Regions from separate parts of the Peribacillus sp. NPDC097224 genome, predicted to be linked through region 2. Evidence: a T-box and tRNA genes for the amino acid it is inferred to sense, from the RefSeq annotation. Region 2 holds a T-box; the other holds one or more tRNA genes.
What was found. A T-box is a leader RNA that pairs with one kind of tRNA and senses whether it is charged. The one in region 2 lies ahead of ACIQXR_RS19560 (valine--tRNA ligase), so its partner is inferred to be a tRNA-Val.
Positions count from the first base shown of each region.

Region 1 (4,430 bases), on a different contig from region 2:
CCTGCCAAAACTTCCACGTATGATTCCCTTCAAATTCTTCATAGAAGCAAGGGAATCCTTTTTGTTTTAACAATTGATGCAGTTCCCGGTTGGGTTCTATGAAATTTGCTCGGTTCCCATCTGTAGTGGGAACGTCAGTCTCTTCGGTTCCAATCACATGATACAGTTCGAGGAGATGAGGATTCTCAAAACTACGGACAGCATTCATCACTTCTTCATTGGCAAGCGGAGACTGCATGATGCATTTACCGAATGTATGTGGATATTTAAGTGCAGCGAGCAGGGAAACCGTGCCACCAAGAGAATCCCCCATTAATGCCCGGCCATGTCCCATTTGATAGGTTGGGAATTCCTCATCTAAAAATGGAACAAGTTCATGGGCCAGAAATCGTATGTAGGCTTCGTGCTGTTCACCATCAGGATGATATTTCCGTCTACGGTCAAACCGATCTTTATAGGGAATGCCGACGATTATAATATTCTCAATCTCGCCATTTCCTAAAAGTTCATCAGTCACACGACCTATTCGACCCATTTGAAAATAATCTCGACCATCTTGAGCTATGACAAGCGTATATTTATAAAGTGGTGAAAAATTAGCCGGTAAATATACAAGTAGCTCTAATTCCTCAGATAACGCCTCACTTCTAAACATATATTCTTTTATCGTGCCTTTGCGTAAACTCATTTACCGCACCTCTATGAATTTATAATGAAAATAATGTTCTTAGTTATTTTAGCATAGCCATCCTTCTTTTTCCTGTCTGAAGGATATAGAAAAGTGATTTTTCTTTTATTTTCCAAATATTTAGAATATTTAATGGTATAATGGAAAGATATCAAAAAAAGGGGAGGCAGATAAAATGGCAGATGTACGCGTCCATAGCAGGGAAGTTACAAGAGCGGCTAAACAAACATTACTAGATCGTGGTGTAAGTGTGGAGGCTATTGCAGAGATTGTCTTTGAACTACAATTCCCTTATAAAGCTGATTTGAAATTAGAGGAATGTATTAGAAGTGTTGAAAGGGTGCTTTTAAAGAGAGAAATTCAACATGCCATTTTAGTTGGTGTTGAACTTGATCGACTGGCAGAACAAAAGAAGCTATCGGAACCGCTTCAATCCATTGTCGAATCGGATGAAGGTCTGTTTGGAGTGGATGAAACGATTGCCTTTGGTGCCGTACTTGGTTATGGAAGCATTGCCGTGACAACCTTTGGACATTTGGATAAGAATAAAATAGGCGTCATTCACGAATTGGATAAGAAGCAAGAGGGAGTCGTGCATACCTTCCTCGATGATATTGTTGCAAGCATTGCAGCAAGCGCTGCCTCAAGATTGGCACACCGTCTAAGAGATGATGAAGAATCTTTAACTGAACAAGAAAAGGATATACAGGAAGAAGAGGAATTAATCGGATAAGTTTGGAACAATCAATGATGCGTTAGGTAGTAATCGGGATTATCCTGACCTATCATACCTGGACTTAATAAGGCGGGCAGAGAGGATGTTTTCTATTTTAAACGTTCGTTTTGTCCGCCGAAGAAAGCAAAAGGCACGGATATAACCTGAATATACTTCAAGAACTTCAATTCTGCGCTGTGTAATCTTTCCATTTTCAGATAGGTAAATGATTTCTAAAGGAACCTTTTCATCCATATGTTTCCGAATGATATATTTCATTCCGCTGGCCTCCGTTTCTATCTTTCTTGTTTATATTATATGCGAACATGCGTTTGTTATGCAAGAAAATAAAGAACATTTGTTCTTGTCTTGTTCCATATCTTTTATTTAAAGGCAAACGCTAAACTTTTTTTAAATAATTCGTTGACTTTTGTCGAAAAGAACTTATAATAAATTATGTACTTAAGTAACAGAGCAAGCCAACTATTACATACGACTTGTTAGCTCAGTGGGAGAGCACTTCCTTGACAGGGAAGGGGTCGTGGGTTCGAATCCCTCACAGGTCATCCAACGGCGTAAGCATTGTACAATCAATGTTTTCGCCGTTTTTTATTATGGTTTTACTGGATGATCCTGAGAAACATATAGGATTCTTTTTAGAGTTCTACTGGTGGGGATGAGCTCCTCTTTCCTTCATTAATGGTGAACCGGGGAATGTAGCCATAACTAAATATTGAAAAGTGTGGTTATTGGAATAAATGGCAGGTTATAAATAAGTGTAAATCGTTGTTTTTCGCTTATATGAAGCATAGAATGAAATATCTAACGATCAATGTGTACAAAAAGAAATGAAATGTTTGTTCTTTTTTCTAAAATTTTTAATGGGAGTTTGTATAAATGAGTAAACAAATTTTTTTAGATCTTCAGGGAATTGTACATCCAAGTAATGTGAGAATGAATGAACCGCTACATCAATATACGTTTACAAAAACAGGTGGCAAGGCAGATTTCTTCGTAATGCCTACAAACTATCAAGAAGTCCAAGCGATATATCTTTATGCGCTTAACAACCATTTACCCTTAACCATCGTGGGGAATGGTTCTAATATGATTATTAAAGATGGGGGCATACGCGGTATCGTCATGACCCTTATTGATATAGCAAGCATGGAATTGGAGGGTAATAAGCTCACCGTTCAAAGTGGTGCTGCTATCATTCAAGCCTCCCGATACGCGTTACAAAATAGTCTAACTGGTTTAGAGTTTGCTTGCGGGATCCCCGGTTCTGTTGGAGGGGCTTTATATATGAATGCAGGGGCATATGGTGGAGAAGTTTCAGATGTACTACAGGAAGCCCTGGTCATCACCCGTTCTGGAGAATTGCAGACTTTGAAAAAGGATGAATTAGAACTGGGCTATCGTTCTAGCCGTTTTTCAAAAGAAAAACTACTGGTATTAGAAGCTACCTTCTTATTAAGAAAGGGAGAATACGAAGACATTAAAAGTAAAATGGATGATTTTACTTTTCAGAGGGAATCTAAACAACCGCTTGAATTTCCGTCTTGTGGAAGTGTCTTCAAACGTCCGCCTGGACACTTTGCAGGTAAATTAATCCAGGATAGCGGGTTGCAAGGGAAGCAAATCGGTGGAGCTCAAGTTTCCACTAAACATGCTGGCTTTATCGTAAATGTTGGTTCCGCGACAGCCACCGATTATTTGGAACTCATTCAATATGTTCAAGACACCGTTAAAAGGAAATTTGACGTGGAGCTTGAAACCGAAGTGAAAATTATTGGAGAAGACTAATATCCTAAAAAAGACTTTCATCAGAAAGTCTTTTTTTCTTTGTTATCAGATCCTTTGATAAAAAGGTACTAATTATAGAACGAAATGATATTTATTGATAAAGATAAAAGTGTACGAGTTACCAAAAGGGGGAAGTATACCTTTAAGTTAAGGGGAACAAGTTATAGAAGGAGAGGGATATATGCGCTTAGAAGGAAAGAAAGTAATCAGTCTTGTGCATCATGATTTCGAGGATTTGGAGCTTTGGTATCCGATTTTAAGATTGAGGGAAGAAGGGGCCATCGTCCATCTTGCCGGAGAAAAGGCAAATGAGACGTATATTGGTAAATATGGTGTGCCAGCCGATTCAGATTTTGATTATGGCAGCATCAAAGCGGAAGACTATGATGCGATTCTTGTTCCAGGAGGCTGGGCACCTGATAAGATTCGTCGGTTTCCTGAAGTAATTTCTCTGATTCAGAGTATGGAAGAAAGCAAGAAGCCGATTGGCCAAATATGCCATGCGGGTTGGGTCTTGGTTTCGGCAGGAATTTTGCAAGGGAAGAAGGTGACAAGTACGCCCGGAATCAAAGATGATATGGAGAATGCCGGGGCACATTGGATGGACGAACCTGTTGTGGTGGACGGAAACCTGGTATCGAGCAGACGTCCACCGGATCTTCCCGATTATTTACGGGAATTGATTCGGGTAATTGAAGAGAAATGAAACAAAAAAGTGGTTTTTCCTGAGGGAGAAATCACTTTTTGTTTCATATAAACTTATTAATTTATGTGATTCAAATTTGTTTTCAAGAAATTTTCGATTACATGGGCCGATACCCCTAATGAAGGGGAATAGGAAGATAAATCAGAAAAGCTGATATGCAATTTTTCTTGATTGAACTGGAGGGCATGGCTTTCAACTACCTTCACTATGGAATCCCTTAACCAGTCCTTGGCCATAGCTAGGCGGTTTCCGATAATAATCTGCTGAGGGTTGAAGGTATTGGAAATATTGCTAATGCCAATCCCAAGATATTGTCCAATTTCTTTGAAAAGGTCACGGATTCCTTCATTATGGCTTGCCTGATCAACCAATGATTCAAGCGTGGTTTCTTCCAACTGGAAAAGTGATGATGCCCGTTCAATCAATGCTTTTTCGGATGCGTATAATTCCCAGCAACCCTTGCTTCCACATTTGCAGGGCTTTCCATGAACGTCAATGATCATGTGGCCCATTTC
Region 1 covers NZ_JBIWDK010000003.1:380,388-384,817, forward strand. The annotation lists gene ACIQXR_RS08585 (alpha/beta hydrolase) at 1-688, opposite strand, end outside; gene ACIQXR_RS08590 (phosphatidylglycerophosphatase A family protein) at 864-1,421, shown strand; gene ACIQXR_RS08595 (hypothetical protein) at 1,461-1,682, opposite strand; tRNA gene ACIQXR_RS08600 (tRNA-Val) at 1,898-1,969, shown strand; gene murB (UDP-N-acetylmuramate dehydrogenase) at 2,301-3,209, shown strand; gene ACIQXR_RS08610 (type 1 glutamine amidotransferase domain-containing protein) at 3,391-3,915, shown strand; gene ACIQXR_RS08615 (ROK family transcriptional regulator) at 3,972-4,430, opposite strand, start outside.
Region 1: it encodes a tRNA-Val, which carries the amino acid that the T-box ahead of ACIQXR_RS19560 (valine--tRNA ligase) is inferred to sense. The anticodon was not compared.

Region 2 (4,430 bases):
AGACTCCTGTTTCCAAGGAAAAGTGGCCAGCATCGTTTGAGACAGAAAAAGGAGGAAGAATTGAAGAGCAGGTTAAAAGAAGGGTGGATGAGATAGAGGGAGGAAAAGGAGAAAGTATCGAGGAACAGGTCAAAAGGCGAGTGGATGAAATCGAGGCAAAAAAAGATGCAGAGAACAAAGGGAACATCGAGGAACAGGTCAAAAGAAGAGTGGCTGAGATAGAAGATAAAAAAGGAAAACGTATTGAAACCGAAGTGAAAAGAAAAGTCGCTGAAATAGAAGAAGAAAAGGAAGGCTCCGTTTATTTGACCGATGTGGAAAATGTGCCAGTGGTTAAAATTCCGGGTTCGCCTCATCAAGAACAGGATGTCATCGTCAATAGGCAAGATGACAATCTTAGTGATGAGAATGAATCCTCAAGCCTCGAAAAGGATCCGGAATCCCTTTCATCTTTGACCGATCTATTCAAAAGAAGAGAAAAACCAGAAAAACAGGCAAAAGGAATGAAAAATTATAAAGGCAGAAAAAAGCAAAATGCCGAACAAGGTGAAAAAGAAAACCAGGATAATGCGGATAAGCAACACACCATCATGGATCTTTTCGGAAGAAAGCAGGAAGAAGAATTGGTCAGGATGAAGGTCTGTATTGTACAGCAGGGGGAAACGATAGATGATCTGGCCCAGCGTTATGGCGTCACGGTACAATCCTTGCTTCTTAGTAATGAACTAGAAGGCAATCAGAGCGTTACCGAAGGGCAAGTCATTTACATTCCAAAGTCCATTGCTTACAAAAACTAATCACAAGCAGTAAGCAGGGCCTTGGCTCTGCTCCTGCTTTATCTTGCATTTCAAACGATTGGCGAGCTTTTTTAAAAAGAAAGTGAGTGAGTCTCGTGAGGGAAAACGAGAATCAACAAAAGAATATTCAGGATAGTGATTCAGCCTATGTCTTAAAAGAATACGCGCTTTATGTACAATATATCGAGGACTTTGGACGAGTGAAAAAAGTGTATAGCGACCGTGGAACCTTTGCCTTGAAATCGATTACTCCCCACAATGGAATGGACTTTATCCGAAATATCCAAACATTGTATCACCGGGGATATAACCGAATCGTGCCTATTTACCAAACGATGGACCAGCGCTATGCCGTTCTTCATAACGGCCGATTATATTACCTGATGCCTTGGTTGAATAATGAAGAAAATGGCGAACGTGATGAGAAACATAAGCAAATGTTCAGGGAACTTGCACGGATGCATACACTGTCTGTGAAAGAAACAGAGGTGGATACAGAGGAGCGGGAAGCTCATTATGAAAGAACACTGAGTGAGTGGAATACGCAGAAGGACTTTATGGAGGAGTACATTGTCACCTGTGAAAGAAAGTGGTATATGTCTCCATTTGAGATGTCGGTCTGCACCTTTTTTACGGATATCACCCAGGCATTGAACTACTCTATCAAAAAGTTTGAAACATGGTTCGAAAAGACAAAGGAAAGCGAAAAAGTAAGGACCGTCCTCACCCACGGAAAGGTTTCATTGAAGCACTTTGTATATGATGAACGAGGATATGGTTACTTTATCAATTTCGAGAATTCGAATACGGCCCCTCCCCATTTTGACTTACTACCTTTTCTCGTCAAAACGGCAAGGACCTATCCAGTCCAATGTGATGATTGCGTCGATTGGCTTTATAATTATCTTCGTTTCTTTCCTTTGAAAGAAGAGGAAATGCTGCTGATGCAAAGTTATTTGGCTTTCCCGGGATCAGCACTGGATGTGGTGAAGAACTATTCCGAGGGTAAAGGTCTAAGGACGGAACTGGATAATGTCACGAAGTTGCAACGACAATTCTGGCTTTTGAAGAATGTGGAATATATGGTGATGAAGGTCGAGGAAGTCGAAAAACAGAAAAAAGCGGCTGCCGAGGCGGCCAAAGAGGAACAATCGCCCCCAAGCTAAATATACATGAATGGATGAATATCCAATCATGTATATTTTTTTGTTGTAGGGGAATAATTATATCCATTCTAAATATAAAGACATGGCTAAGAAAATAAAGGCGACCAACAGGAGCATATCGAAGAAAGTTGGAAATATTAACGTACGTATTCCTTGAAAAACAATGAAGGGGACAATGAATTGCTGACAAACACCGCGGAACTTTTTCATCCAAGGTGGCAACGTATAAGGTGAGTATTTTCGTCTCAAGATTGCACCTTCCTTTGTAGGACTTCTTTTATTGTATGGGAGGGCTGCGAAACATGTGAGAAATGCGGAACATCATGAAACGTTGATGTATAATAGGAAAATCGTTCTGTTCTTGTGAGCCTCCCTTAGTGAATAGGGCCATACTTACGAAAGTAAACGAAAAGATGATTGACTCGACCCCCCTTTTTTTTGTACTATATACTATATGCAATTAATGATTTTACATATGAATATAAATGAATGTAAAGACCGGAAATAGTAAGATGAAATGCCCTTTTCAGAGAGGAAACCATTGGTGCGAGGTTTCTAAGCAGGCAGCATCAGAAGTCGTCCGCGAGCAGTCTTCGTGAATAGTTAGTAGCGAAGGCCGGTGAAGAGCCGTTATCCGATTTGAGAGCCGAGAAAAGATTTCTTTCTTTTTCGGAAAAAAGGTGGCACCGCGAACAACTTCCTTCGTCCTTTTATGATGATGGAAGTTTTTTTATGCCCAAAAGGAGGAAAACAACATGGAAGAAAACCAAATTTCGATGCCAACAAAATATGATCCGCAAACGATAGAGAAAGGCCGTTATAAATGGTGGCTTGATGGGAAGTACTTTGAAACAACAGGTGATGATAAAAAAGAACCGTATACAATCGTCATCCCTCCACCAAACGTAACAGGTAAGCTACATCTTGGTCATGCTTGGGATACAACACTACAAGATATCTTGACACGTATGAAGCGTATGCAAGGATATGACGTGCTATGGCTTCCTGGTATGGACCATGCCGGTATCGCAACACAGGCGAAAGTGGAACAAAAGCTTCGTGCTGAAGGCGTTAGCCGCTATGACCTAGGTCGTGAGAAATTCGTGGAAGAAACATGGAAATGGAAAGAGGAGTATGCAAGCCATATCCGTGAACAATGGGCAAAACTTGGCCTTGGCCTTGACTATACCCGCGAACGCTTCACGCTAGATGAAGGTCTTTCTAAAGCGGTCAATGAAGTATTCGTTACCCTTTATAAAAAAGGATTGATTTATCGTGGCGAATATATCATTAACTGGGACCCATCGACGAAAACGGCCATTTCTGATATCGAAGTAATCTACAAAGATATTCAAGGTGCATTCTATCATATGAAATACCCGCTAGTTGACGGATCGGGAGAAATTGAAATTGCGACAACCCGTCCAGAAACGATGCTTGGTGATACGGCAGTTGCGGTACATCCTAAAGATGACCGTTACAAGCATTTAATCGGGAAAATGGTTCGTCTGCCAATCACAGGTCGTGAAATTCCGATCGTTGGCGATGATTATGTGGATATGGATTTCGGTTCAGGTGCCGTTAAAATTACACCGGCTCATGACCCTAATGACTTTGAAATCGGAAACCGTCATAATCTAGAACGCATCCTTGTCATGCATGAAGATGGTTCGATGAATGAGAAGGCCGGTAAATATGAAGGAATGGACCGTTTCGAATGCCGTAAGCAAATCGTCAAAGACTTGCAAGAAGCTGGAGTACTCTTCAAAATTGAAGACCACCTTCACTCTGTCGGCCATTCAGAGCGTAGCGGAGCAGTTGTAGAACCATATCTTTCTACTCAATGGTTCGTTAAAATGCAGCCTCTTGCTGATGCATCGGTTGACCTTCAAAAGAAATCCGAGGATGAAAAGGTCAACTTCGTTCCGGATCGTTTCGAGAAAACGTATCTGCACTGGATGGAAAATATCCGCGATTGGTGTATTTCCCGTCAACTTTGGTGGGGTCACCGCATCCCGGCCTGGTACCATAAAGAAACTGGCGAGGTATACGTGGGACAGGAAGCACCTGCTGATGCACAGAACTGGGAACAGGATACAGACGTCCTGGACACGTGGTTCAGCTCCGCACTATGGCCGTTCTCGACTATGGGCTGGCCGGACAAGGAAAGCATCGATTTCAAACGTTACTATCCGACCGGAGCACTTGTAACAGGATATGATATCATTTTCTTCTGGGTATCACGGATGATTTTCCAAGCGCTTGAATTTACGGGAGAGCGCCCATTCGAAGACGTTCTGATCCATGGTCTTGTTCGTGATGAACAGGGACGCAAGATGAGTAAATCGCTTGGCAATGGTGTCGATCCAATGGATGTCATCGACCAATATGGTGCAGATTCGCTACGTTACTTCCTTTCAACAGGAAGCTCACCAGGGCAAGATCTTCGTTACAGCACTGAAAAAGT
Region 2 covers NZ_JBIWDK010000016.1:8,184-12,613, forward strand. The annotation lists gene ACIQXR_RS19545 (LysM peptidoglycan-binding domain-containing protein) at 1-797, shown strand, start outside; gene ysxE (spore coat protein YsxE) at 893-1,963, shown strand; gene ACIQXR_RS19555 (hypothetical protein) at 2,021-2,173, opposite strand; T-box leader at 2,449-2,676, shown strand; gene ACIQXR_RS19560 (valine--tRNA ligase) at 2,719-4,430, shown strand, end outside.